One region of the Yinghuangia aomiensis genome, then DNA from elsewhere that is predicted to be linked to it. Evidence: riboswitches for the same ligand, from Rfam matches in the RefSeq annotation. Region 1 holds a riboswitch; each other region holds the start of a gene.

Evidence for each region. A riboswitch is a leader RNA that binds a small molecule or an ion and turns the genes downstream of it on or off. The one in region 1 is predicted to bind cyclic di-AMP.
Region 2: linked by a shared signal. The riboswitch ahead of ABEA93_RS23750 (transglycosylase family protein) and the one ahead of ABEA93_RS35500 (NlpC/P60 family protein) in region 1 are both predicted to bind cyclic di-AMP.
Region 3: linked by a shared signal. The riboswitch ahead of ABEA93_RS23520 (C40 family peptidase) and the one ahead of ABEA93_RS35500 (NlpC/P60 family protein) in region 1 are both predicted to bind cyclic di-AMP.
Region 4: linked by a shared signal. The riboswitch ahead of ABEA93_RS07800 (C40 family peptidase) and the one ahead of ABEA93_RS35500 (NlpC/P60 family protein) in region 1 are both predicted to bind cyclic di-AMP.

What each region holds. Positions count from the first base shown of each region.
Region 1 covers NZ_BAABHS010000039.1:62,895-70,050, reverse strand. Annotated here, with positions in the region: gene ABEA93_RS35505 (helix-turn-helix transcriptional regulator) at 114-3,062, opposite strand; cyclic di-AMP (ydaO/yuaA leader) riboswitch at 3,468-3,654, shown strand; gene ABEA93_RS35500 (NlpC/P60 family protein) at 3,660-4,583, shown strand; gene ABEA93_RS35495 (hypothetical protein) at 4,727-6,892, opposite strand.
Region 2 covers NZ_BAABHS010000017.1:115,118-122,273, forward strand. Annotated here, with positions in the region: gene ABEA93_RS23745 (FAD-binding oxidoreductase) at 145-1,662, shown strand; cyclic di-AMP (ydaO/yuaA leader) riboswitch at 2,022-2,225, shown strand; gene ABEA93_RS23750 (transglycosylase family protein) at 2,229-3,539, shown strand; gene ABEA93_RS23755 (phosphoketolase family protein) at 3,689-6,067, opposite strand; gene ABEA93_RS23760 (acetate/propionate family kinase) at 6,294-7,156, opposite strand, start outside.
Region 3 covers NZ_BAABHS010000017.1:64,081-71,236, forward strand. Annotated here, with positions in the region: gene ABEA93_RS23510 (hypothetical protein) at 1-44, opposite strand, end outside; gene ABEA93_RS23515 (NADH-quinone oxidoreductase subunit A) at 35-397, opposite strand; gene ABEA93_RS23520 (C40 family peptidase) at 515-1,618, opposite strand; cyclic di-AMP (ydaO/yuaA leader) riboswitch at 1,629-1,785, opposite strand; gene ABEA93_RS23525 (TauD/TfdA dioxygenase family protein) at 2,301-3,194, shown strand; gene ABEA93_RS23530 (arylsulfatase) at 3,319-5,652, opposite strand; gene ABEA93_RS23535 (dipeptide ABC transporter ATP-binding protein) at 5,661-7,156, opposite strand, start outside.
Region 4 covers NZ_BAABHS010000004.1:333,783-340,938, forward strand. Annotated here, with positions in the region: gene ABEA93_RS42095 (glycosyltransferase 87 family protein) at 1-1,165, shown strand, start outside; partial or broken gene ABEA93_RS07790 (M48 family metallopeptidase) at 1,146-2,330, opposite strand; gene ABEA93_RS07795 (gluzincin family metallopeptidase) at 2,436-3,839, opposite strand; gene ABEA93_RS07800 (C40 family peptidase) at 3,930-5,009, opposite strand; cyclic di-AMP (ydaO/yuaA leader) riboswitch at 5,021-5,178, opposite strand; gene ABEA93_RS07805 (NYN domain-containing protein) at 5,859-7,156, opposite strand, start outside.

The sequences.
Region 1 (7,156 bases):
CCCGTTCGGCCGGGCGGAACGCGGGCGGAGCGCAGGTGGGATGCGGACCGAGCGCAAGCGTTCACGGGATCGGCAGGACGGCCCGCACACGGCGGTGGCCGCCGGATCCGCGCTCAGCGCTCCGTCGGCCCGGGTCCGATCAGCCCCTTGCGGTAGGCCATCGCGACGGCTTCGCCGCGGGAGGCCGCGCCGACCTTGGCGAGGATGTTGGAGACGTGCACGCTGGCGGTCTTGACGCTGATGAACAGCGCCTCGCCGATCTGCCGGTTCGTGCGTCCTTCGGCAAGCAGCCGGAGGACCTCCTGTTCGCGGGTGGTGAGCGTGCCGGCCGCGACTGCTGCCGCTGCGGAGTCCGCGGCCGCGAGGCCGGTGCGCCGGGCGAGCGCGTCGAGGGCGGCGCGGAGCGGGGTCGCGCCGAGCGCGACCGCGGTGGCCTGGGCGGCTTCGAGGACATCGCGGGCTTCGGCGCGGCGGCCGGCCGCGGCGTAGGCCTCGGCGAGGCGGAGGCGGCAGCGCGCGTGTTCGTAGACGTTGCCGTAGTCGAACGCGGCCACCACGCGTTCCCACCTGCCGACGTCCGACCGGCCTTCGGCGCGGGCGAACTCCGCCTCGGCGCGGAGCGCCCACGCGATGCCCTCGGGGCCGCTCGGCCGCACGGCCTCCTGGCGGGCCGCGATCTCGCGGGCCAGCGCGGCGAACTCGGCGGCCTCCGCGGCCCACCCGCCGGGGTCGCCGCCGGTGAGGCGCAGCGCGGTGGCCTCGTCGGCGATCGCGGAGAGCGCGAGGGTGGCCAGGCGGACACCGACCGGCGGGTACGGGTCGTCGTCCTCGATCAGGCGCGCGAACGTGCGCCGGAAGCGGTCGACGGCGGCGCGGACGTCACCCCGCAGGACGGCCTCGTCGACCAGCACGAGGCCCGCGACCAGCGTCGCCGTCCAGTTGAACGGCCGCTTGTCGAAGAGCGCTTGGGCGCGGTCGACGACGCCGGGTTCGCCGCGGCCGAGCGGCACATACAGTGCTCCTTCGGCGACGTGGCCGAAGGCGGAGGGGGCGCTGCCGGCGGCTTTGAGGGCCTCGTCCCAGCGTCCCAGGGTGTAGAGCGCAAGGGCGCGGACGTAGCGCAGGTGGAGGGAGTACGGCGACGACGTCTGTGCGGTGCGGCGGGCCAGGTCGAGGCCTTCGTCGGTCCAGGCGAGGGATTCCTCGACGAGGCCGGCTTCGAAGCAGCCGAGGGCCAGGCCGTACATGGCGCGCAGCTCGATCGCCGTGTCGCCCGCGCGCCGCGCCAAGTCCCGGGCTCGGTAGAGGATTTCGCGGCCTTCGGAGGTCTGCCGGTTGGCTTCGTGGGTGGCCAGCGTGCTGATCAGGACGTCGGCTTGCACGGCGTCCGCGCCCAGCTTTTCGGCGGCTGCGAGGGCGCGCTTGCCGACGTCGCGGACGACGTCGATCCGGCGGATGTACCAGGCGGCCTGGACGTGTGTGGCGGCCGCCCACGCCCAGGTGAGCGACGGCGGTTCCTCGGGGATCAGCGCGAGCGCTTCGCGGCTGAACTCGAAGGCGGAGTGCAGGCTGTCCACGTTCATCAGGCTGGACGCGAGCGTGTAGCGGACCTTCGCGGCGACCAGCGTGTCGCCGTGCGAGCCGACCCGGTCGAGGGCGGCGCGCGCGAGGTGCACGGCGCGGTGTGCCTCGCCCATGCGGACGGCCGCGGCGGAGGCGCGCAGGGTGAGCGCGATGTCGTCGGTGCCGGTCAGTTCCGCGGCGTCGGGGACGGCGTCCCACAGTTCCAGTGCGGCTTCGACGTGCCGGAGTTCCTCGGCGGGCGCGCCGACGACGGCGGCGTGGCCCGCGGCTTCGAGGGATGCGGTGAGCGCGCCGGGCAGGTCGTGGCTGGCGGTGTGGTGGTGGGCGCGTTCGGCGGCGCTGCCGCCGCGGCGCTCGAGGGAGCCGAGGAGGCGCGCGAACACCGCGTGCAGGCGGACGCGTTCGCCGGGAAGCAGGTCGCCGTACGCGGCCTCCCGGGTCAGCGCGTGCCGGAACGAGTAGCTGCCGTCGTCGCCGGACACCAGCAAGTGCCGGCCGACGGCCTCGCGCAGCGCGGCGTCGAGGTCGTCGTCGGGCAGTTCGACGGCGTCGCGCAGCAGACCGTGCTCGACGCTCCGCCCGGCGACCGCGGCGGTCCGCAGGACGCGCTGCGCGGTCGCCGGCATCTGCTCGATGCGGACCAGCAGCACCTCGGCGAGCCCGGCCGGGACACCGGCGTCGTCGGCGGTGGCGGCGCGGAGTTCTTCGGCGTAGAAGGCGTTGCCTTCGGCGCGTTCGACGATCCGCGCGACGGTGTCCTCCGGCAGCGGGTCGCTGCCGAGTCCGCGCACGAGTTCGGCGACCTCGGCGTCGGCGAGCGGCCCCACGTCGAGTCGGGCGACGACCGGGAGGCGGACGAGTTCGGCGAGCAGCGGGCGCAGCGGATGCCGCCGGTGCAGGTCGTCGGACCGGAGCGAGACGAGCAGGGCGATGCGCTGGTGCGGCGCGGTCTCGCCGGCGCGCTGCGGGGCGAGGCGGCTGAGGAGGAAGCGCAGCAGGTCGCGGGTGGACTGGTCGGCCCAGTGCAGGTCCTCGAGGACGAGGAGCAGCGGGGCCTGCTCGGCGAGGTCGGCGAGCAGGGCGGCCATGTCGTCGAGGAGGCGGAGCCGGACGCCGGGTTCGGTGCGGCCGTCGTAGGCGGAGCCGCCCGCGCCGTGCAGGCGCAGCACCGCGGGGTGCTCGTCGAGGATCGCGGCGGAGGCCGGGTCGGCGGCGACCGTGCGGAGGATCTCGGTGAACGGGAGGTACGGCAGGCCGACCTCGCCGAGGTCGACGCACTGCCCGGTCAGCACGGTCATGCCGTCGGCGGCCGCGCGGGCGGCGGCTTCGGCCAGGAGGCGGGACTTGCCGACGCCGGCGTCGCCGGCGAGCAGGAGTGCGCGGGGGTCGCCCGCGCGGGCGCGCGCGAGGACGTCGTCGAGGGCGGCGGTCTCCGCGCCGCGGCCGACGAAGGGCGTCTGGAATCCGGGTTGCGGCACCACACGGACATCCTGACACGCACGGGTGACGGCCTGCGGAAATGGGACGACACCGCGGGGCGGGCGGCTGTGGCGCCGGTCTCTTTCGCGCCTGCCGACCGACCCGGGTAGGCAAATTCGGACAATAACGGACGTGTACGGATTCGCCCCCTCGGGCTGTTCCGGCGAATTCCGATCATTTTGCGTGACCGGACCACCACGCTCACGCTCCGCAGTATCCGCATGTCACACCCCGGTCTTCGATATGTCGACCTGACGACAAGACGTTTTGACGCGATCTTTATCCCGCCTCCGGGGCGCCTTGCCGAGTTGTGGCGGCCGGTCCGACCTGGCTAGCGTCCGGGACCGGTTTCGCCGCCCAGGCGGAATCCACCCGGCCGGTACGCCGAATCCCGTCCCCGGCCGCGGTGCTCGGTGCCCAGCACGTCCGGACGGGAGCGGGGGAACCAACGTGATGCGCCGTACCCGGCTCGCCGGGTGCGGCTTGGGGTGAAGCCGTGCCCGTTTCCGGACCTGGTCCGGAGGACGCGCACGGCCGGGCCGCTCCGGCCCGAATCCGACAGCTCACCTCGCAGGCGGCAGGAGAGGAACGACTTCATGCTGTCTGCCCACAGCCTCCGGCGGGTCCTGGCCGCCGCGGGAATCGCCGGCCTCGGTGCCGCCCTTCCCGTCGTCAACGCCGGTGCCGCGCACGCCGCCCCCGAGCTTCCCCGCAGCGTCCCCGCGATGGCGCAGCCGTCCGTCGAGGACACCGCGGCCGCCCCCGCGCCGGCCGCCGCCCCGACGGCCGACACCACCGCCACGTACACCGTGGTCGGCGGCGACACGCTGTCCCAGATCGCCTTCGCGCACCGCATCGACGGTGGCTGGCCGGCCCTCTACGAGCTGAACCGCGACCAGCTCGCCAAGGGCGCGGACTGGATCGACATCGGCCAGGTCCTCAAGCTCGCCGGCTCCGCCGCCGCGCCGACCAAGGCCCCGGCCGCCCCGCTGACCGAGGACCCGGCTCCGGCCGCGCCGAAGACCACCACCCAGAAGAGCACCGCGAAGTCGGACGCGACCGCGCAGACCAAGACGCTGTCGGCCAAGCCGCAGAGCAGCTCCGCGAAGGCGTCGACGCTGACCGAGGACACCTCGTCCTCGTCCTCGTCCTCGTCGTCTTCGTCGACGTCGAGCAAGGCCGCGACCGCCATCGCGTTCGCCAAGGCGCAGCTCGGCAAGCCGTACGTGTACGGCGCCGAGGGCCCGGACGCGTACGACTGCTCGGGTCTCGTCCAGGCCGCGTACAAGGCCGCGGGCGTCTCGCTGCCGCGCGTCACCAACGACCAGTTCGCGGCGGGCCGCAAGGTCTCGACGTCGGACCTGCAGCCGGGCGACCTGGTGTTCTACTACTCGGGCATCAGCCACGTCGGCATCTACATCGGCAACGGCCAGATCATCCACGCGCCGAACTCGCGCACCGTGGTCAAGATCGCCTCGGTCGACTCCATGCCGATCGCCGGGGCGACCCGCCCCGCATGATCTGAGGGTTCTTCCACCGACCGCCCCGCGCGGGGTCCGACGGCTCGCACTTACTCAGCGGGCGAGCCGTCGTCCCGCGCGGGGCTTCGGCGGTTCTCACGGGCGGCGGGGTCGGGGAACCGCACGCGGGCGAGACGGCGCCGCTACCCGGCACTCCCTCGGACCGCCTCGCCGTCCGGCGCCTTGGCGGTCAGGTCCACCGCCCCGGGTGCGCCGCCTGCGGGCAAGGGCGTGGCGAGCACCGTGCCGTCCGCGGAGGCCTTGAGTGCGCCTGTCGCGTCGATGTGCGTGATCCCGCGGCTTGCCGCGGCCAGGAAATAGCGCTGGCCGGACGGGGCCTGCCACCGCCGCCCGGCCACGATGCGCTGGCCGAAGCGGCTGCACAGGGCCGTGTCGTCGGCGCGGCTCAGCGGCTCCGGCGCGGCCTTGCCCGGGCCGCGGAAGACCACGGCGGTGGAGCCGGGGCCCCGCCACGTGTCGGCGCGGACGCACTCCCACGTCGCGCGGCCCGCCGACTCGGGGAGGGTCTGCTCGGCGAAGTCCCAGACGTCGACCGCGCGGATCCCCCGTCCGCGCATCTCCCCCAGCCCGCACGCGTTCGCCGCCCAGCTCGTCAGCGCGGCCGGGCTCAGCGCCTCGCGGGGCGCGCGGGCCGGGTTGTCGGGGCCCGGCAGCGGGTTGTACGTCAGGTGCACCGGGCTCAGATCGCCCAGGTCGCCGACCAGGAACGCGTGCCGTTCGGCGATGCGGTCCGACGAGCGGAGCTGCAGCACCGGCCAGGACCGGCACGCGGTCTGCGCCTCGGGCAGGCCTTGCGTGCCCGTGGTCGGCACGGGGACGGGTTCGGTCGCGCCGTCCGCGGCGACCCGCAGCGGCCGGGGTTCGCCGTCCGGGCGCAGCAGGTCGCGGAGTCCCGCGGAGGCGACCCACGGCGCGAGCAGGTAGCGGACCCGGTCGGCCGACCGGGTGAGCACGAGAGCCGCGGCGGTGGTGACGTCGGCGTCGTCCACGAGGGCGAACTGCAGGGACGCGACGCGGTCCGCGGTTTCGGCGTAGCGCACGACGCGTTGGCCGTCGAACAGCATCACGACGGCCTCGATGCCGTCACCGCTGTCCACGTCGCCCGCGTACAGCAGCCGCGGGTCGGCGGGAGGCAGCGCCGCGGTGGTGCCGGGCGCCAGCGCGGGAAGCGGTCCGTTCCGGGTCCCCGGGGCCGCCGCCGCGCGCCAGGCGTCGAGGGCGCGGGCGAGCAGCGGGCGATCGGCGATCCGGGTGCCGCGGGCGGACCATGCGGTGAAGTCGACCCGGGAGGTGTCGGCCCAGGCCTCGGGCGCGGCCCGGATCAGCCGCTCGGGGACCAGGTAGTCGACCGCCGATCCCCGGACAGCCGCGGGCGCGACGGTGTCCTCGCCGCCGCTGCCGCCTCCCCCGTCGACCAGACCCACCGTCAGGGCCGCGACGCACGCGGCCGCGGCGGCGAGGGCGGTCACCCGGACCCGGCGCCTGCGCCGCAGCAAGTCGGTCGGATAGGCACGCACTTGGCAGGGGTCGAACTCCGGTGAGGCGAGCAGAACTTCGGCATCGACGTCGAAATCCGCCGCGATCCGCTCCGCCGCGGCCAGTGCCGCCGCGGTGTCGTCCGCGCCCGCGTCGTCGAGCACGTCCGCGGCGCCGTCGGCGTCCAGCCCGTCGAGGCAGCACAGCGCGAACGCCGCGCGGGTCGCAGGGTCCGTGTCGGACAGGGCGTTGAGCAACGGCAGTTCGTCTTCGTCCGCCAGTCCCGGAGTGAGCCGCAGCCCCCACACCCCGGGCAGCCCGGGGCGGCGCGGCCCCCGGCCGGGGAACGGCCGCGGCCACCACTCCGACCGCCGCGACTCGGCCAGCGCCGCGGCCACCACCCGCGCACGGACCCATCCGAACGCGAACCCGTCGGCGGGGTCCGCGGTGGCCGCCGCGCCGCCTGCTCCCCCCCGCGCGGCGCTCACCCGCCGGAAGTCCCCCGCCCCGTCGCGCCGATCAGGCTGCCCCGGCCCCCGCTCCGGCAGGCTTCCCGGCACTCCCCGCCCGTCCCGCACACGAGCCCACCACGCCGCCAACCCCCCGCCCGGCAACGCCCGCTGGACAAGCCGGTGCGCGGCGACCACCCGCCCGTGGCGGCCGAGCGCGGGCGGCAGGATGACGTAGGCCAGGCGCACCAATTGCGGATACCGGGCTATCAGGACGGCTTCGGCGTCCCGCAGATCGGCGGTCGGCCGGAGGGCCAGGACGGGCGGCGGTTTGCGGATGGGCATAGGCAGGTCGACCCCCACGGCGGACGGCGTATGCCCGGCAAACGAGTGAAACCCGCCCCGGTCACTGCCCCGCCGACACCGCCCGCGACGCCAGCCCGCACCAACCATTTGCCGCCACCGCAACGACAGCACGCACAGCCCCAGACGCTTGACGCGTCCCGCTCGCGCAGCCCGTCATCTTCGGACGCCAGTTCGATACCATCCTCAAACTCCCCCGCATTCGAACGAAAGTTCGTGGACAATAAGCGACACTTTGCCCGCGATCAGCCGCCTTGTCGGTTC
Region 2 (7,156 bases), on a different contig from region 1:
GGCTCCGCACAACAGTGATCAGGCCTTCCGCCAAAGGGTGCAATTCCGCGCGCCGTGCCCGGTTTTCCGGGGTCGCGGCGGCCAGAATGACGAAACCTCGTGGTTGGCACGTGGTGGGCGCGGATCGCCGGGAGCTGTGAGCGCATGACGATCGATCGACGCGGTTTCCTGACCGCCCTCGGGCTCGGCGGCGCGATGGTCGTCACCGGCGCGGCCGGTGCGGCGGCCACCGGCACGCCGTCGGTGCGGAGCATCCCCGGCCGTCGCGTCCCCGGCGCTCCGGTCGAACCGCCGGACTGGTCCGCGCTGAAGGCGCGGCTGGACGGGCGTCTGCTGCTGCCGGAGGACCAGGGCTATGCCGTGGCGCGGCTCGGCTTCAACGAGCTGTACGACACCCAGTACCCGGCCGCTGTCGCGCAGTGCACCTCCGCCGAGGACGTGCAGATCTGCCTCGACGCGGCCCGCGGCCACGGCGTCCCGATCGCGGCCCGCAGCGGCGGCCACAGCTATCTCGGGTACAGCGTGCCGAACGACGGCCTGGTCATGGACCTGCGGCCGATGGCGCAGGTCCGCGTGCTCGACGACGGCACCGCGCAGGTCGGCGCGGGCGCACGGCTGATCGAGGTCTACGCCGCGCTCGCGGAGGCCGGGCGCCTGCTGCCCGCCGGGTCCTGTCCGACGGTGGGCGTCGGCGGCCTCACCCTGGGCGGCGGCGTGGGCGTGCTGGCCCGCAAGTACGGCCTGACCTGCGACCGCCTGGTCGCGGCCGAGGTGGTCACCGCCGATTCCTGCGTGCTCACCGCATCGGAGTGCTCCGAGCCCGACCTGTACTGGGCGCTCCGCGGCGGAGGCGGCGGCAACTTCGGGGTGGTGACGCAGTTCACCTTCCGGACCGAGCCCGCTCCCCCGCTCACCGTCTTCTCGCTGCACTTCCCGCCCGGCTCGACGCCGTCGGTGGTCGGCGCGTGGCAGGAGTGGATCGCGGACGCCCGGCCGGAGCTGTGGTCGAACTGCGTGGTCTCCGGCGGCACGCCCCCGACCTGCCGGGTGGGCGGCTGCTACGTCGGGCCGCAGAGCGAACTGGACCCGCTGCTGGACCGGCTGGTGGCCGCCGCCGGCACGCCGCCGACGTCGCGCTCGGTGCAGGCCAAGACCTATCTCGACGCGATGAAGTACATGGCGGGCTGCGCGAACGACACCATCGAGCAGTGCCATCTGCAGTCCGAGGGCGGCGTACTGACCCGGGCCGCCTTCGTCGCGGTCTCCCGGGTGCTCCCCCGCGCCCTGGACCCGCAGCGGATGGTGCAGCTGATGGACGGGCGGACCGGGATCGACCTGCTGCTGGACTCGATGGGCGGCGCCGTCGCGCAGCTCGCCCCCGACGCCACCGCTTTCCCGCACCGCTCCGCGCTCGCCACCGCTCAGGTCTACGTCGGCACCACCCCTGGCGGCCAGGAAGAGGCGACCGAGGCGGTGGACGCGATCCGGGACGGGCTGGCCGCGCTGGGCGCGACAGGCGCGTACGTCAACTACATCGACGCGAGTCTCCCGGACTGGGGCACCGCCTACTACGGCCGGAATCTGCCGCGGCTGAAGCAGGTGGCGCGGCACTACGACCCGGACCAGGTGTTCGCCTTCCCCCAGTCGGTGGCACGTGCTTGACCCCCGCTCGGCGCTTCGCCGAGCAGCATGTGCAGGGCCTGTCATGCCCGGATGAACCGTGGGAAAACATCCGATTTGGGCTCTTTGCTACCTCTTTACCCTTTGATCCTGTGTGACCGTCCACGTGCCCTGTGTCGCGCTCCCGAACAGCCGATACAGGGCCCGTCGCCGTGCGTGAGAATTTCCGCACGCTGCGGAGGGCCCGTGTCGCCCTCCGTGAGATATTCCGTATTCCCGAAATTTCTCGGATTGCCTTCGACGACAAGGCATTTGGGTATTCAGCGAAGCGTCGTTTAGCTTCGTCCTCGTCGGTGCAACGCCGACCCCACTCGCCGGAACGCCGAATTCTGCCGCCGGCCGGGCTGGGACCGCTGAGTAAGCGATGACGGCAGAAGCGGGGGAACCAGGTGAAATCCGCCGGACCGGCGGTGCGCTGCGGCGCGCCCGGGACGGCTTGGGGTGAAGCCATGCCTCGAACGCCCTGAACAGGGCCATCGAAGGCTGGCCGGGCAACTCCAGCCCGAATCCGACAGCTCACCTCGCAGGCGTGGGAGAGGAACTACTTCATGCTGTCTGCGACCCGCAAGCGCCTTACGTCCAAGTCCCGTTTCGCCATCGCCGCCGCCGGTGTCACCGGCGCCGCGATCGCCGCGCCGATGATCGGCGCCACCAGCGCCTCCGCCGCACCGGTGAGCACGTGGGACAAGGTCGCGGCGTGCGAGTCGACCAACAACTGGTCGATCAACACCGGCAACGGTTTCTACGGTGGCCTCCAGTTCACCAACTCCACGTGGCAGGAGTTCGGCGGCACGCAGTTCGCGCCGCGCGCCGACCTGGCCACCAAGGACCAGCAGATCGCGATCGCCGAGAAGGTGCTCGCCAGCCAGGGCCCCGGCGCCTGGCCGGTCTGCTCCGTCAAGGCGGGCCTGACCAAGAACAGCGGCACCCCGTCGCTCGACACCGGCTCCTCGGCGTCGGCTGCCAAGACCACCCAGCAGGCCGCCCCGAAGGCTGCCGCCAACTCGGCCTCCAACTCGGGCAGCTCGCAGCTGAGCGAGGACCGCGCGTCGCGTTCCGAGGCCCGTCCGCAGGCGTCCGCGCCGGCCGCGACGACCACCGCCGCCACGTACTCCGTGGTCTCCGGTGACACGCTGTCGAAGATCGCCGCCTCCCAGCACGTCTCCGGCGGCTGGCAGAAGCTCTACCAGGACAACCGCAGCGTCATCGGCGGCAACCCGAACCTGATCAAGATCGGTCAGAAGCTGAGCGTGTCGGGCAAGACCGCCGCGGCGAAGCTCACCGAGGACACCAAGGCCACGGCCTCGACGTCCACCACCTCGTCCTCCTCGTCCTCCTCCTCGTCGGCGTCGAAGCTGACCGAGGACAAGGGTTCGAGCAGCTCGACCGTCAAGTCGCAGAGCAGCAGCACCGCGAAGTCCTCGGACAGCAGCAGCTCCTCCTCGACCGCGTCGTCGACCGGCTACGTCCGCCCGGTCCCGGGCGCCCCGCACGGCTCCTACGGCAACTCGGGCTCGCTGTGGTCGCACGGCCACACCGGTGAGGACTTCACCGCCGCCTCCGGCACCTCGGTCAAGGCCGTCACCTCCGGCACCATCGTGTCCGCCGGCTGGGGCGGCGCCTACGGCAACGAGGTCGTCATCAAGCACGCCGACGGCAAGTACACCCAGTACGGCCACCTCTCCTCGATCTCCGTCTCGGTCGGCCAGAAGGTCTCCACCGGCCAGCAGATCGGCCTCTCCGGCTCCACCGGCAACTCCACCGGCCCGCACCTCCACTTCGAGGTCCGCACCGGCCCCAACTACGGCTCCGACATCAACCCGATCACCTACCTCCGCGCCCACGGCGTGAACGTCTGATCGGACGACAGCGCGGCGGGCGACCGTTCCCGGGTGGGGCCGGGGCAGCCACCTGATGCCGCGTGAGCAGGACAACCGGAAGGCCCGGCTGGAACTCCAGCCGGGCCTTCCGGCGTTCGCGCGTTTGCGCGCGGTTGCCGACCGGGGCCTCAATGACCCGTCGGCCACGTCCAGTCGCGTACCTCCGGCAGGTCTTCGCCGTGCACGCGGATCCAGGCGTGGTGCCGGGCCCGCATGTCCAGCATCTGCTGGCGCAGCGCGGCGGCGTTGCGGCCGAGGGACGGCACCCGGTCGATGACGTCGACGACGCGCTGGTAGCGGTCCATGTCGTTGAGGACGACCATGTCGAACGGCGTCGTCGTACTGCCGAACTCCTTGTAGCCGCGCACGTGGAGCTGGTCGTGGTTGGCGCGCCGGTAGGCGAGGCGGTGGATCAGCCACGGGTAGCCGTGGTAGGCGAAGATCACCGGCACGTCGGTGCCGAACAGCGCGTCGTAGTCGGCGTCCGGCATGCCGTGCGGGTGTTCCTCGTGCGGCAGCAGCCGCATCAGGTCGACGACGTTGACCACGCGCACCCGCAGTTCCGGCAGGTGGCGGCGCAGCAGGTCGGCCGCGGCCAGGGTCTCCAGGGTCGGCACGTCGCCCGCGCACGCGAGGACGACGTCCGGCGTGCCCGCGTCGTTGGAGGCGAACTCCCAGATCCCGGCACCGCGGGCGCAGTGCAGGACGGCGGCGTCCGGGTCGAGCCAGTCGGGTGACGGCTGCTTGCCGGAGACGACGACGTTGACCAGGCCGCGGCTGCGCAGCACGTGGTCGCTGACGGCGAGGAGGGTGTTGGCGTCCGGCGGCAGGTAGACGCGCACGACTTCGGGGCGTTTGTTGACGACGTGGTCGACGAAGCCGGGGTCCTGGTGCGAGAAGCCGTTGTTGTCCTGGCGCCAGACGTGCGAAGTCAGCAGGTAGTTGAGGGACGCGATCGGCGGCCGCCAGCCCAGCTTGGCGGATTCGTGGAGCCATTTGGCGTGCTGGTTGAACATCGACGAGACGATGTGGGTGAACGCCTCGTAGGTCGAGAACACGCCGTGGCGGCCGGTGAGGAGGTAGCCCTCCAGCCAGCCCTGGCAGGTGTGTTCGGACAGGATCTCCATGACCCGGCCGCCGGCCGCGAGGTGGGTGTCGACGTCCAGGAAGGGGCCTTGCCAGGCCTTCGCGGTGGCTTCGTACACCGCGCCGAGGCGGTTCGACTCGGTCTCGTCGGGCCCGAACACCCGGAAGTCGCGGCGGGCGGCGCTCGCCGCGGTGACGTCGCGCAGCCAGGCGCCGAGCGCCCTCGTCGGTTCGGACATCGTGCCGCCGGGCTCGGGGACCTTGACGGCGTAGTCGCGGATGTCGGGCAGCGGCAGGGCGCGCAGCAGGGTGCCGCCGTTGGCGTGCGGGACGGCGCCGAGCCGGGCGTCGCCGCGGGGGACGTTCGCCAGGACGGCGGCGGCCGGCTGCCCGTCGGCGGTGAACAGTTCGTCCGGGCGGTAGGAGCGCAGCCAGGAGTCCAACTGGGCGAGGTGGTCCGGGTTTTCGCGGACCGCGGGGAGCGGGACCTGGTGGGACCGCCAGGTTCCTTCGACCGGGAGGCCGTCGACTTCGCGGGGGCCCGTCCAGCCTTTCGGGGTGCGCAGCACGATCATCGGCCAGCGCGGGCGTCCGACGGTTTTGCCGGAGCGGGCGCCGGCCTGGATCGCGGCGATGTCGTCGAGGACGGTGTCGAGGGCGGTGGCCATCGCGACGTGCACGGCGTCCGGCTCGTCGCCTTCGACATAGTGCGGCCGCCATCCGCAGCCGGTCAGGAGGGCGTCGAGTTCCTCCCGGGGTAGGCGGGCGAGCACGCTCGGGTTGGCGATCTTCCAGCCGTTGAGGTGCAGGATGGGCAGCACCGCGCCGTCGCCGACGGGGCTGAGGAACTTGGTGCCGTGCCACGACGTCGCCAGCGGCCCGGTCTCGGCCTCGCCGTCGCCGACCACGCAGGCGACCACGAGGTCCGGGTTGTCGAACGCGGCGCCGAACGCGTGCGAAAGGCTGTAGCCCAGCTCGCCGCCCTCGTGGATGGAGCCGGGCACGACCGGCGCGATGTGGCTGGGCACGCCGCCGGGGAACGAGAACTGCCGGAACAGCCGCCGCATGCCCGCGGTGTCCTGCGGCACGTCCGGATAGCGCTCGGTGTAGGTGCCGTCGAGCCACGCGCCGGCCAGCGCCGCGGGTCCGCCGTGGCCGGGCCCGGTGACGTGCATGATCGTGGTGCCGCGCTCGCGGATCACCCGGTTGAGGTGCGCGTACACGAGGTTGAGGCCGGGCGAGGTGCCCCAATGGCCGAGCAGCCGCGGTTTGACGTGCTCGGGCCGGAGCGGCTCGGTCAGCAGCGGGTTGTCCATCAGGTAGATCTGGCCCACGGCCAGGTAGTTCGCCGCGCGCCACCAGGCGTCGACGGTGTCGAGTCCGCCGGGCTGCGGGCCGGTGGCCGGGACGAGGTCGGTCATGGCTTTCCCCCTCGGAGACCGCGCGGCGCCGACGCCGCACGACATGGCTGTGCGTCGCTGACGACGGTTCCCGTTCGGCGGACCGATAGTCAGGGCCGAACGGCCTGCGGAATCCGGGATTCCGGAAAGTCGGTGGGGTTGTGCGGGGGTTCGCCGGGTTTCGGCGGTGGGCTCGGGTGGGCGTTCGCCGGCTTGTGCAGGTCGGCTCTTCTCGCGTGAGCGTTCGTCAACCGTCACGGGCCAGCAGTTCGCGGGTTTGGCGGGCGACTTCGAAGTCTTCGCGGGCGGTGACGACCACGGTGCGGACGGGCGCGCGGGGTGCCGACACGTCCGCGTCCGCGTGTGCGGCGTCGTTCGCGCCGCTGTCGAGGGCCACGCCGAGGAACTCCAGTCCCGCGCAGGCCGCCGCCCGGATGGGGGCGTCGTGTTCGCCGACGCCGCCGGTGAAGACCACGGCGTCGAGTCCGCGGAGTGCCGCGGCCATGGCGGCGGTTCGGGTGCCGATGCGGTACGCGTACACCCGCCGGGCGAGCGCGGCGGCCTCGTCGCCGTGCTCCGCCGCGTCGCGGATCGCCCGCATGTCGCCGCCGTGGCCGGCCAGCGCGGCCAGCCCCGAGCCGTGCTCCAGCGCCTCGTCCAGCTCGTCGGCCGACACGCCTTGCCTGAGCAGCCACACCAGCATTCCCGGGTCGACGTCGCCCGGCCGGGTCGCCATGACCAGGCCCTCTGCCGGGGTGAAGCCCATCGTGGTGTCGACGGACGTGCCGCCGCGCACCGCGGCCAGCGACGCGCCCGCGCCGAGGTGGCAGGTGACGATACGGGCGGCCGCCGGGTCGAGCCCGGCGAGTTCGGCGCCGCGCCGGGCGGCGTAGGCGTGCGACAGGCCGTGGAAGCCGAAGCGCCGCAGGCCCCACTTGGTGCGCCAGCGTTCCGGGAGGGCGTAGGTCGAGGCCTCGGGCGGCAGCGTGCGGTGGAACGCGGTGTCGAAGCAGGCGACCGCGGGGACGCCGGACAGGGCTTCGCGGACGGCGTCGACGGCTTGGAGCGCCCGCCCCTGGTGCAGTGGCGCGAGCGGCGCCAGCGCGGCGA
Region 3 (7,156 bases), on a different contig from region 1:
GGACGGCGCGCCGACGCCGCGCGAAGCCGCGTGCTCAGGCCCACCGCAGGGCGCCTTCCCGCCACGCGTAGACGACCGCCGCGAAGAGGATGCCCAGGAAGAGGAACATCTCGACGACCGCCGGCGTCCCCACCTCGCGGACCGTCCTGACCCACGGGTACATGAAGAGCATCTCCATGTCGAAGGCCAGGAAGATCATGGTCACCGCGTACCAGCGCACATGGAAGCGGGACAGGGCGTGCTCGCGCGGCGGTACGCCGCCGGAGAACGCCGGGGATGCCAGTGGCGACCGCTGCGCGCTCAACAGCGTGTTCATCCCGTAGACCGCGGCGACCCCGGCGACGGCCACGCCGAGCAGCACCAGGGCCGGCTCCCAGACACTCACGGCGGCCATCATGCCCGTTTTATCCGGAACGCCCGACGTGACACGCGGTCACCGGCGGACCGGGCCCACCAAGGAATGACGCCGCGGCCGACCCGGACACTCCAGTCCCGGTCGGCCGCGGCGCCGAGGTCAGGACGGGCGGACGATCTTGGTGATCGGCATCGAGTCCCACGGCGCGGTGCGCACGTTGGTGCCCGGCTTCGGCGCGTGGATGATCTGCCCGTTGCCGATGTAGATCGCGACGTGCGAGTAACCCTCGTAGTAGATGATCAGGTCGCCCGGCTGCACCTGGCTCTTCGGGATGTTCGGGCCGATGCCCGCCTGGGCCTGCGAGGTGCGGGGCAGCGAGACGCCGGCCTGGCGCCAGACGAAGCCGGTCAGGCCCGAGCAGTCGAAGGAGTCCGGGCCGGTGGCGCCGCGCACATACGGCTTGCCGAGCTTCGCCTTCGCCGCGGCGATCGCGGCGGCGGCACGGCCGCTCGCCGGGACGTTCGCCGGCGGGGCTTCCTTCTCCGCCCTGTCCGCCCTGTCCGTCTTGTCGCCCGCGGTCGAGCCCGGCGTGTTCGGGGTGCGGGTGTCGTCGCGCGACGCGCGGGTGTCCTCGCCGTGGCCCTCCTGGGCGAGGAGCGCGGCGCGCTCGGCCGCGCTCAGCGTGTTGAGGAGCTGCTGCGCCTTCTGGAGTTTCGCGTCGACCTCGGTCTTCTTCGACTCGAGGTTCTTGCGGGTGTCCTCCAGCCGGCCGAGCTTCCGGGACGCTTCGCTGCGCTCTTGGTCGAGCGAGCGCTTCTTGGCCTGGATCTGCCGGATCACCTCCGCCTGGTGCGCGGTGATCTGGTCGAGCTGGGCAGCCTTGCGCAGGTAGTCGTCCGGGTTCTCGGAGAGCAGCAGCGCGAGCGTCGGGTCGATGCCCGCGTTCTTGTACTGCGCGCTCACCAGGGCGCCCATGCCGTCCTGCAACGCGATGAGGTCGGACTGCTCCTGGGCGATGCGGTCCTGGATCTCGCCGACCTGGCTCTGCAGTTGCTCGGTCTCCTCCTGGAAACCGTTCAGCTCCTCAGTGGCGATCTCCGCCTCGTGCTGGAGGTCGTTGATCTGCGCCTTGACCTGGTCCTTGGAAGGAGCCGGGTCGGCGTGGCTCACGCCGGAGGACAGGGCGACCGCGGTTGCGGCCGCGGCGGTGACAACACCTATTCGCGCTTTGCTCGGTTTCTTGAGCCGTCGGTGGGACGGCACTCGGGCGGCCTCCTTCTTCCTCGGCCGCCTACCGGGTGAGCTGACGGGTTCGGGCCGGAAGGAGGCCCTACAGCGCGGCGGACCGCGCCGATTCACCCCGAGGAACGGTGGTTCCCCGGCTCCGGCTCGGCCCGGGGAGACCTCGCCGGATTCGGCGGAGGCGCCCGCTGTCCGCCCCGGTCAAGGCGGACGACTCGGCGGTCGCCCGAGACCAAACCTTAATGATCACGATCAGGTACAACCAAATGGTCTGCCCGGCTTGCGCAAGTGCGCGCTCCGCCGCGGCCGTTCACCCCGACACACCCGCTCAACCCACTTGTGACGCCCACGTTTCGCGTTTCCAGCGGCATTGCCCGTTTCTCCATCAAATACTGCTGTTTGCCCTGCTGTTCACAATTGACGCCTGCCTTCGGCGCCGCACAGAATCGACACGTGATCAGTCGCCACCGCATTTCCCACATGCCGGTGCCCCCCGGCGCGCACTGTCGCTGAACGACGCGCGCCGCCATGTGCGGGCCGGTTCTTCTCCGTTGCCCGCTCGTCCCGTTCGGTTGTCACCGCGCCCGTGGCGCGGCGGTCGCGCGTGCCGCCATCCCCTGCCGGGCCCTTGCGGGCTGGGGATTCCGCCATCCGTGTCTTCGTCGGGTTTCCCGACGTCCGCCTGTGAAAGGGCCGATCAGTCATGACCGCATCCACGCTCGACCAGATCACCGTCACCAAGGTTGCCGGGCGCATCGGCGCCGTCGTCGAGGGCGTACGCCTCTCCGGGGACCTCGACCCCAGCGCCGTCCAGGCCGTGCGCGACGCCCTGCACGCCCACAAGGTCGTCTTCTTCCGCGGCCAGGACCACCTGACCGACGAGATCCAGCTCGCCTTCACGCGCCTGCTCGGGACCCCGATCGGCCACCCGACCGTCAACACCGAAGGGCAGTACGTCCTGCCCATCACCAGCGAGTACGGCGGCGCCGCCGACCAGTGGCACACGGATGTCACCTTCGTACCCGCCTACCCGCTGGCGTCGATCCTGCGCGCCATCGACATCCCGTCGCACGGCGGCGACACCGTCTGGGCCAACACCGCCACAGCTTACGACGAACTCAGTCCGGCGCTGCAGGAGTTGGCGAACGGACTCCGGGCGATCCACACCAACGCCTACGACTACGCCGGCCTTTCGCCGGACAAGGACCCGGAGGCGTTCAAGCGGTACCTGGAGGTCTTCGCCTCCACCGTGTACGAGACCGAGCACCCGGTGGTGCGCGTGCACCCGGTCACCGGCGAACGCACGCTGCTGCTGGGCGGGTTCGTCCAGCGGCTGGTCGGCTACTCCCGCGAGGACTCGCGGCTGCTCGTGGACCTGCTGCAGGGCCACGTGACCCGGTTGGAGAACACGGTGCGCTGGTCGTGGCGCGAGGGCGACGTGGCCATCTGGGACAACCGGGCGACGCAGCACCGTGCCGTGTCCGACTTCGGCGGGGCACGCCGCGTGCTGCACCGCACGACCGTGGACGGCGACGTTCCGGTGGGCGTCGACGGCCGGGCAAGTGTGGCGGTCAAGCCGCGGCCTGCCGACAACTGAGCCGGGCAACGAGTCGGACAAACGAGTGGGGCGCCGGGACGAAATCCCGGCGCCCCACTCAGGGTTGGCGGTGAAAAGCGATCGATCCGCGGCAGCCCACGGGCACCGCGGATCGATCCAGGTCCTACTCGTACGTCGCGGCCGCCTCGCGCAGCGTGCGGATCACCGTCTCGGGGTCGTAGGCCGCACTCGGTCCGGGCGTGTAGGTGACCGCCCGCAGCGTGCCCGTGTACCGGAACGAGCCGTGCCGCTCGTACACCGGCCACGACACGGGCGACTTGCGGTCCACGCCGACGCTGATGCCCTGCAGCGGCGCCATGCCGATCAGTAGGTGCACGCCCTCCAGCCAGGCCACGTCCGTGCCGTCGACGGCCACCGTGAAGTCCCAGCGGAACCTGGGGCGGGTGCGGGCGCGCAGCGTGACCAGGTGCGGTCCCGCGGCGAGGGGTCCCGCGTCGATCTCGTGGAGGACGCCGTACTCGTTGTACGCGAACCACAGGCGCCCGTCCTCGACGTACACGCTGTAGCCGCCGCCCTGGTCGCCGTGCGACAGCAGCACGCCGGCATCGTCCGCACCGTGCCGGGCGATCGCGATCGCCGCCTCGAAGTCGCGGAAGGAGACGAGCTTCGCCGAGCGGTACCGCTCCAGTTCGGGGGTACCCGCGAGGATGCGCACCGGACGGCGCAGCAGCTCTTCGTCCGGGTGCCGGAGCACCAGCGCCCCGCTCGCGTCGGCAAGCGGGAACACGCCGTTGCGCCAGGCGGCGGCCTCCCAGGCCGCCGACAGCTCCTTGACCGCATCGGGACGGTCCGCGGCGAGGTCGTCGATCTCGGTGGGGTCGCGGACGATGTCGTACAGCGCCCATTCGCCGTCGTCGTACTCCGCGCCGAACTGGTGCTGGGTGACCAGCTTGTAGGGGTGCCGGTAGTAACTGCGGTTGCCGGTCATCTCGCTGTACTGCTCGAGGTGCGTCGACTCCGCGGCGGGATCGGCGAGCACGGACGTGAACGGCACTCCGTCCGGCTCCTGGGTCGGTACGCCGCGCCGCTCGGCCGGGTGTTCCAGGCCGGCCAGTCCGAGAAGCGTGGGCAGGACGTCGGTGACGTACTGGTACTGCGGCCGGATCCCGTCGTCGGCGGCGTCGCGCGGCAGGCCGGCGGGCCAGGAGACGACGAACGGCACGCGCACGCCGCCCGCGTATGTCTGCCCCTTGTAGAGGCGGAAGGGGGTGTTGGAGGCCATCCCCCAGCCGCGCGGGTAGTGGACGAGGCTGCGGGGGCCGCCGACGAGGTCGAGTTCGCGGTCGACGTCGCCGTTCCACTCCTCGGGCAGTCCGGGGTGGTGGACGAAGCGTTTGAAGTAGGCGCGGGTCCCTTCCGCGCCGCCTTCGCCGGTTCCGCCGTTGTCCGAGGTGAACACGATGATGGTGTTGTCGAGTTCGCCGAGTTCTTCGAGGGTGGCGGTGAGGCGGCCGAGGTTCTGGTCGATGTTGTCGACCATGGCCGCATAGACCTCCATGTAGCGGGCGTACAGCTCGCGGGTGTCGGCGGGGACGTCGTCCCAGGCGCCGACTTCGTGGCCGCGTTCGAAGTTGCGGCGCGGCAGGCGGGTGTCGGCGGGGAAGAGGCCGTCGGCGATCTGCCGGGCGAAGCGGGTGTCGCGGAGCCGGTCCCAGCCCTCGTCGTAGCGGCCGCGGTGCCGGGCGATGTCGTCGGCTTTCGCCTGGAGCGGCCCGTGCACGGCGTTGTGCGCGACGTACAGGAAGAACGGCTTGTCGGCGTCGTGGGCGCGCAGCGACGTGATCATGCCGATGGCTTCGTCGGTGATGTCGTCGGTGTAGTAGTAGTCGTCGGGGAGTTCGTCGATGTCGAGCGGGCTGTTGTCGCGGACGAGCTGGTGCGGGTGGAAGAGGCTGGTGAGGCCTTCGAGGACGCCGTAGTACCGGTCGAAGCCCTTCTGCAGCGGCCAATTGGCCCGGTCGTCGGCGGCGTTGGACGCGGAGTCGCGGACCAGGTGCCACTTGCCGACGGCGAAGGTCGCATAGCCGGCGTCGTGGAGGAGTTGCGGCAGGGTGGGGATGTCCTCGGCGATCTCCATGGCGTAGCCGGGGAAGCCGGGATCGGCGTTGGCGACGAAGGAGTAGCCGACGCGGTGCGGGTTGAGGCCGGTGAGCAGCGCGGCGCGGGCCGGTGAGCACAGCGGCATGGTGTGGTAGTTGGTCAGGCGAAGGCCGTTTTCGGCGAGGCGGTCGAGGGTGGGTGTCGGTATCTCGGAGCCGAAGGGGCCGATGTCGCTGTAGCCCATATCGTCGATGAGGACGACGACGATGTTGGGGGCGCCGGGCCGCGCGGTGCGGTGTGGCGGCCATGCGGCTTCGGATGCGGCGAAGGTGCGTCCGGCGCGCCCGGGGAATTCGGCGTACGGGTCGCGGCGGCGGGGGTCGGGGTTCGTGGTCACGGGGCTCCTCAGGCGGCGGCCGCGGCGGCGGGGACGGGGCTGGGCACGGCGGCCAGCAGGTCGCGGGTGTACGGGTGGCGCGGGCGGGCGCACAGCTCTTCGGCGGGTCCGGTCTCGACGACGCGTCCGGCGCGCATGACGGCGATGCGGTGCGAGATCTGCCGGACGACGGCGAGGTCGTGGGCGATGAAGACCATCGACAGGCCGAGTTCGGCCTGCAGGTCGGCGAGCAGGTTGACGATCTGGGCTTGGACCGAGACGTCGAGTGCGGACACCGGTTCGTCGCAGATGAGCACCGACGGCTTCGGGGCCAGGGCCCGGGCGATGCCGATGCGCTGGCGTTGGCCGCCGGAGAAGTCGCGCGGGTGCCGGTCGGCGGCGGCCGCGTCCAGGCCGACGCGTTCCAGGAGTTCGGCGACCCGGCGGCGCTGGTCCGCGGCGGTGCCGATGCCTTGGGACACGAGCGGGTCGGCGATGATCGCGCCGACGGTCATGCGGGGGTTGAGCGACGCGTAGGGGTCCTGGAACACCATCTGTACGTGGCGGCGCAGGTTGCGCAGTTCGGCGCGGCCCGGCTTGGTGAGGTCGCGGCCCTCGAACAGGATGCGGCCGGACGTCGGCGCGTGGATGCCGACGAGGGTGCGGACGAGCGTCGACTTGCCGGAGCCGGACTCGCCGACCACGCCCAGGGTTTCGCCGCGCCGGAGTTCCAGGGACACGTCGTCCAGCGCGACCACGCGGTTCCGGCGCGAGTGGAACACCTTGCCGAGTCCGGCGACGGCGAGGACGGGCTGCGCTTCGGCCTTCCCGTCGGCCGCGGCCGTCCGCGGAACGTCGGCAACCGCCTTCGATGCCGCCGCGGTGAGCCGCAGCGCCGCGTCGTCGACCCAGCAGGCCACCGTGCGGCCCGCCGTGTCGCGGACGGGCGGCTGCTCGTCGCGGCACCGGTCGGTCGCGAGGGTGCAGCGGTCGGCGAAGGCGCAGCCGGCGGGCGGGGCGGACAGGTCGGGAGGTGTCCCCGGGATCCCTTCGAGGCGGGTGCCGTAGGGCGCGTCGAGACGCGGGACGGCCCGCAGGAGTCCGATGCTGTAGGGGTGGCGTGGTGCGGTCAGCACGTCGGCGGTGCGGCCGTGTTCGACGACGCGTCCGCCGTACAGCACCATCACGCGCGCCGACGAGCGGGCGACGACGCCCATGTTGTGGGTGATGAGCACGGTCGCGGTACCCGTTTCGCGGCCCAGGTCCTCGACCAGGGTGAGGATCTGGTCCTGCACGGTCGGGTCGAGCGCGGTGGTCGGCTCGTCGGCGAGCAGGACGTCCGGTTCGTTGGCGAGGGCCAGCGCGATCATGACGCGTTGGCGCATGCCGCCGGAGAACTGGTGAGGGTGGTCGCGCATGCGCTTGGCGGGCTCCGGGATGCCGACCAGGTCGAGGAGTTCGGTGGCGCGGGCGGTCCGGCGGCGGCGGTCGACGCCGTGGGCGCGCATGGCCTCGTCGAGGTGGC
Region 4 (7,156 bases), on a different contig from region 1:
CACCTACTTCTCGTGGTTCGAAGTCCTCAAGACCGGCACGTTCCCGGTCGACGACACGATGTGGCAGTACCCGCCGGGCGCGGCGGGCGTGCTGATGCTGCCGGGGCTGATGTCCTGGTGGTCGTACACGCAGGCGTTCTTCGTGCTGATGGTCGTCGCCGACGCGGTCGCGTTCGCGTTCCTCCTGCGCGGCAAGTCCGCGTACGGCGCCATGCTGTGGGTCGTCGGCGTGCCGCTGCTGGGGCCGACGATCCTGTCGCGGTACGACCTGTTCGTCACCGCCCTCGCGGTCGCCGCGCTCATGCTGCTGACCACACGCACCCGCACCGCGGGGGTGCTCGCCGGCGTCGCCGCGGCGGTGAAGGTGTGGCCGGTCCTGCTGCTGCTGGGCACGCCGCGCGGCCGCCGCACCCGTGACGCGGTGGTCTGGACGCTGTTCGGCGGTGCCGTCGTGGTGTTCGGCTTCGCCGCGGCGATGCCCGGGGCGTTCGACTTCCTCACCGCGCAGCGCGACCGCGGCATCGAGATCGAGTCGGTGTTCGCGATGCCGCTGCAGATCGCGCGGTCGCACGGCTGGTCCGGCCGGGTCGAGTTCAACTACGGGTCGATCGAGTTCCTCGGCCCGTACGTCGGCCTGCTCTCCACGCTCAGCCTGATCGCGAGCGCGCTGTCGTTCGCGTGGCTGCTGCTGTGGCGGGTCAAGGCACGCAGGTGGACCGAGGCGACGCCGTACGATGCGGCGCTCACCGCGGTCCTGCTGTTCGTGGTGACCAGCCGGGTCCTCAGCCCGCAGTACATGGTGTGGCTGGTCGGCCTGGCCGCGGTGTGCCTGACCCGCCGGGAGACCACGCAGCGGCCGGTGGCCGCGCTGATCCTGCTCGCGGTGCCGTTCACCACGTGGGAGTTCCCGATGTGGTTCGGCTGGGTGATGGCGGGCGAGCCGGAAGCGGTCGCGGTGCTGATGCTGCGGAACTTCCTGCTGGTCGTCGCCGCCGTGTGGTCGGCGATGCGGCTGTGGCGCGCGGCCCGGCCGGCGGGGTTCAGCGCGGCGGCGTGGCCCCCTCCGGGACCCCGTGCAGCTTTGCCCAGTCCCGCGCCAGCGCGATCCGCTCAGCCGTCGCCGGATGCGACCCGAACAGGATCTGCAGAACCGGATTCGGTGTGAGGTTGGAACGGTTCGCCAGCGCGAGCCGCTTCTGCATCGCGATGAAGCCGTCGGGGTCACGGGTCAGGTCGAGCGCGTGCACGTCGGCGCGGGCTTCCATGCGGCGGCTGACCAGCATCTGCACCGGCCCGGACAGCGTCGCGACCACCGCCACCACGGCCAGCAGCAGCGCGAGCGCCCGCGGGTCGGCGGCCGCGTCCGCGCCGGCCCGGCGCAGCAGCGGACGCCAGCCCATGAGCAGCCCGGTCAGGCACAGGCCCGCGGCGGCGCCCGCGGCGCCGATGAGGGTGCCGTACAGGACGTCGTGGCGTTTGGCGTGCCCGAGTTCGTGTGCGGCGACGAGTTCGATCTCGCGCGGCGTGGCGGACCGCAGCGTCGTGTCGTAGACCACGATGCGCCGGGTCGAACCGAAGCCGGAGACGTAGGCGTTCAGCGCGGTCGTGCGGCGGGAGGCGTCGGCGACCAGGACGTCCTGCACCGGCACGCCGTCCTTCTCCGCCAGTTGCAGGAGCGAGGTGCGCAGTTCGCCGTCGGGCATGGAGTGGAAGCGGTTGAACGCGGGCTCGACGAGCAGCGGGTACAGGAACGACATCGCCACCACGAGCAGCGCACCCGCCCCGGCAGCGATCGGCCACGCGGCGCGCGGCCAGTGCCGCAGCAGCGCGAACAGCGCCACCAGCACGGCCAGTACGACGCCGGCCGACATCGCGAAGCCCTTCGCGGCGTCGAGCCACCACCCGCCCCACGCCTGCACCGACAGCCCGTGGCGGCGGCGCACGGATTCCAGGCGCAGGTCGAACGGCAGCGCCACCGCCCGGCCGATCAGCAGCAGCACGAGCCCGCCGACCACGACCTGCCACACCCATCCGCCGCCGAAGGGGCGGGCCACGCCCGTGACGATCCGGGCGCCGAGCGGGGTCAGCCCGAGCAGCAGCGTGACCACCAGCGACGCGGCCATCGACAGGTACGCGGGCGGCCGCGCCTCGCGTGCCAACGCCTGTCCGCGGGCGATCTCCGCCGCGGAGAAGTCCCGCGCCGCGTCGGGATGCACCGCGCCGCCCGGCACGCTCGGCAGCGGCCGCCACGGCGTGGTGACGACGAGCGCCACCAGCAGCACCGCCGCGGTGACGGCAAGGCAGACCACCAGGATCCGCTGCCCGCTCATCGCTTCCCTCCCCCGGGCATCCTCACGTCAGGGTCACTCCGCAGGTCGCCGAGCAGGTCGCCGAGCAGGTCGCCGCACCGGTGTCGGCACCGGTCGCTCGGCACGTCACTTCAGCTGCATCCGCACGTACTGCACCCACGTCTTGGTGAACTCGTCCGGGCCCATGCCCAGCACCGACACCATCGCGCCGGACAGGCGGCTGTCCTGGTCGACTTTCGCGCCGTCCGGCGCGGGCTCGCCGACCGCGCGGTAGAACGCGACCAGTTTGTCCTGGCCCCACCGCTCGGCGATCATGCGGCACGCCAGCCAGCCCATCTCGTAAGCCTGCGGCAACTCGTCCTGCGTGGTCTCGAACTGCTCGTCGGTCGGCAGCCCGGTCGGGATCTTGCCGTCCCGCACGTCGCGCCGCAGCTCCGGCGCGGCGTTCCGGACCGGCTGACCGGAGTCCAGGTAGCCGATGTAGTCGGCGAAGCCCTCGGACAGCCACGTCGGCGTCCAGTTCCGGGTGTACGCCCGGCTGGCCACGTGGGTGATCTCGTGCGTCATGACGACGCGCCGCTCCACCGCGCCCAGCTCGCGGAACGCCTCCGGATTGACGATGACCCGGTCCGCGGGCGCCGCACCCGCCGCCGCGCCGCGCTCGCCGGTGGTCACCGCGGCAATACGCGCGTACTTCTGCGGCTCGGCCCCCAGCAGGCGCGCCATCTGCGCCTCGTCCGCGGGCACCACGACGACGGAGTTGCTCGCCCAGGAGCTGCCCCAGACCTTGGTCACGTCGGGCACCGCGGTCTCGATGTCGTGCTGGTAGGCCTTGAGGTCGTTCTTGTTGCCGATGCCGAGCACGACCCCCGCGCTGCTCTTGAGCACCGTCACCGGGCCCAGGTCCCACAGGTTGACGCCCGAGGTGAGGTCGGCCGTGGCGCCGTCGGTGTCGGCCGCGACGTACCAGGCGTTGTCGCGCTTGACGAAGGTCTGGTACTGCGGGCTGCGCATCGGCGTGCCGTCCAGGTCCGCGATGCGGTACGTCAGATCGACCTGTGCGGCGTACGTCTGGTCGCCGCCCAGCTCCGCCTGCCGCGCCGGGGTCAGTGTGAACACGTCGGGCGCCACGACCTGGTAATCCCACGACGCCAGCGGCACCTGTGCCAGATTGTCGAAGAGGGCCGCCTGGCGGTCCCGGAACGGTGTGGCGCGCGGATCGACCGTGGCCAGGAACGCGGCGCGGTCGTGCGCGCGTATCGCGGCGGCCCGGCGGTCGAGCAGATGCCCGACGTCGTTCCGGCGGGCGTCGGCCCGTTCCTCCTGCCCGGCCGGGTGCCCCGCACCGCGGGCTTCGGCCTGGGCCGACACGCTCGGCGCGGCCGGCGCGGCGGGCGGGTGAGCCGTTCCGCGGCCCGGGCCCATGCCGACGAGTCCCAGGGTGACGCCTATCAGGATCGCGGCGGTCACCGCCACGAGTACCAGGAGCCACCGCGGGATTCGTCGCAGCCACAGGCTCCGGTCGTCCACGGACCGATCGTACGAGACCAACGGGGGCCGCACCTGCCGAGTCCGGCGGACGAGGGAACGGCCGACCGGCGAACCGGTCGGCCGCACGGGTCAGGAGGGGCGGACGATCTTGGTGATCTGCATCGAGTCCCACGGCGCGACGCGCACGTTGGTGCCCGGCTTCGGCGCGTGGATGATCTGCCCGTTGCCGATGTAGATCGCGACGTGCGAGTAGCCGCTGTAGTAGATGATCAGGTCGCCCGGCTGCACCTGGCTCTTCGGGATGTTCGGGCCGATCCCGGCCTGGCCCTGCGAGGTGCGCGGCAGCGAGACGCCGGCCTGGCGCCAGGCCCAGCCGGTGAGGCCCGAGCAGTCGAAGGAACTGGGGCCGGTGGCGCCGTACACGTACGGCTTGCCGAGCTGCGCCCGGGCTGCGGCGATCGCCGCGCCGGCCCGGCCGCTGACCGCCGGGATGTCGACCGGCGGCGTCTCCTTCTGCGTCGCCTTGGCCGTCGGCGTGCTCGGTGAGCGGGAGTCGTCGCGCGACGCGCGGGCGTCGTCGCCGTGGCCGTCGTCCGCGAGCATCGCGGCGCGCTCGGCCTCGCTCAGCGTGTTGAGGAGCTGCTGCGCCTTCTGCAGCTTCTCCTCGACCTCGGACTTCTTGGTCGTGAGGTTCTTGCGGGTCTGCTCCAGCTCGCCGAGCTTCTGCGACGCCTCGCTGCGCTCCTGGTCGAGCGAGCGCTTCTTGGCCTGGATCGCCTGGATCGAGTCGGCCTGGTGCGCGGTGATCTGGTCGAGCTGCGACGCCTTGCGCAGGTAGTCGTCGGGCTTCTCGGACAGCAGCAGCGCGATCGTCGGGTCGATGCCCGCGTTCTTGTACTGCGCGCTGGCGACCGCGCCCATGCTGTCCTGCAGCGAGATGAGGTCCGACTGCTCCTGGGCGATGCGCTCCTGGATCTGCCCGACCTGGCCCTGCAGTTGCTCGGTCTTCTCCTGGAAACCGTTCAGCTCCTCGGTGGCGATCTCCGCCTGGTGCTGAAGGTCGTTGATCTGCGCCTTGACCTGGTCCTTGGACGGTGCCGGGTCGGCGTGGCTCATTCCCGGGGACAGGGCTACCGCGGTCGCGGCGGCGGCGGTGATGACGCCGACGCGCGCTTTGCCAGGTTTCTTGGGCCGTCGGTGGGACGCCACGAGGGGCGGACTCCTTCTTCCGTCGCCGCCTACCGGGTGAGCTGACGGGTTCGGGCCGGAAGCGGGCCCTACAGCGCGGCGGACCGCGCCGATTCACCCCAGGGAACGGTGGTTCCCCGGCTCCGGGTCGGTCCGGAAGAGACCTCGCCGGATTCGGCGGGGGTGTCCGCTGCCCGCCCCGGTCAAGGCGGACGACTCGGCGGTCACCCAGCCCGAGACATTAGTGACTGCGCAAGCCCGTATTCAAATCAATCCGCAAAGTTTTACCGGATCTCCCGGGATTAACTCGGCGAGATCCACGGATGGTGATCACAGGGCGACCATCTGTTCATATTTTCCGGACGCATTCGGGCGTGTTCCGGAAGGCCCGGAAACCCCGGTCCCGGACTCTCCGCGAGCCCCCGAAACACCGTCGGACGTGCGGTTTTCTCGACTGCCGGAGCGTCGTTTCGGGCGGCGGTCCCGGTACCGGAGCGGAGGGCTCAGGCCCGCGTCGGCGAGCACCGCGAGGGCGTCGAGGGATTCTTCGTCAAGGTCGACACACCGGTCGAAACCGGATGTATTTCCGCGCGGCGGGCGCGGGCAGCCGCCGCCGGATTCCGAAGAAACGTGCGAAAAGTCCGACTTTTCCTCGGGCGTGCGAAGAAATGTCGATATAACGCATTCTCCGCACGCCGGTCCGCGGGCACGGCACGTACGGCAGCAGATCCGCATGGTCGGCCACCCCTCCCGTTGCGTTCCGAAAAGCACCTTCCGCACCCACGGTAGGGAGGGTGACCGACACAACGTCACAGGTCGACCACGTTCGGGCGGCAATCCGCGGGCGAAGGGGCGCCCGCGGGGGCGGGGTCAGCCGCGGGCGAGCCGGCGCAGCAGCATCGTCGAGGGCACCGGCCGCGCGCCCGCCCGGCGCACGCCGTCCGCGACCTCGCGGTCGGACGACACCACGACCACCGGGCGGCCCGGCGGCTCGGCGCGGACCAGGCGGCGGATCAATTCGTCCGCCGTCTCGCCGGCCTTGCTGAACCGCACCCGGACGCCGCGCGGCGGGGCGAGCAGCACCGGCGCGTCGAGCTGTGCGCCGTCGAAAACGCAGGTGATCTCGCAGCCGGTCTGCGCGGCGATCACCGCGAGTCCGCCGAGCAGCCGCACCCGCTGCTCGGACAATGCGAGCGAGGGATAACCGGTCTTGGTCACGTTGTAGCCGTCGATGACCAAATGTGCCTGCGGCAATGCAAGAAGTTGATCAAGAAGTGCCGGGTCGTCGCCTTCCAAAGCGCGCTGGGCAATGTCTTTCGTGCCGGATGCCTCGGGCTCGACCGCGTCGACGGTGTCCGCGGGCCGGATGCCGACCGGCGGCAGCGCGAGTTCGCGCCGCAGCCCCTGGGCGGCTTCGAGCACGGTGTCGAGGAGCAGGCGGACCCGGGTGTCCTCCATGCTGCGGCCTTCACGCGCGGCGCGGCGGCTGGCTTCCAGCGCCGACTCGGCCTCGGACACCCGGCCGCGCAGCCGCCGGGCCTCCTTGTCCGCGGCGGCCACCGAGGCCTGGGCTTCGGCGCGCACCGCGTCCAGTTCGGACTTGGCGTGCTTGGCCTCTTTCTCGGCGTGCTTCGCGGCGCCTTGCAGGCCCCGGACTTGGCGGCGCAGCTGCTCGGTCTCCTTGCGGGCCTCGTCGAGTTCGGCGCGGACCTTGTCGTGCTCGGACTTCGTGGAGGCGCGCAGGGCGGCCAGTTCGGATTCCAGACGCGCGACGACGGCGGCCTGTTCGGCGCCGGCCCGGTCGTGTGCGGCCTTCTCGGCGGCTTGGCCGGCGGTGTCGAGCAGGGTGACCCAGCCGGGCGGCCGCAGCAGGTACGCGGCGGCGGCGACGTCGAGCGGGTCGGCGGCGGCCGGGGGCCGCCCGGATTCCAGCGCGGCGGCGAGGTCGGGCAGCGCGCGGCGCAGGCGTTCCGCTATCCGCTGCCGGAAGACGGGGTCGTTCTCGAGCACGCCCGCCAGCGGCGTGGCGGCCAGCTTGGCGCGCCGGCTGGGGGTGAACCGCGCGAACTGCCGCAGCGGGACGGGGATCTCGTCGGGCGGCATGGCCCCGAGTCCGTCCGCGGCCAACGCGATGACCCGCTGCCGGACACCGTCGGGAAGGGGGCCGT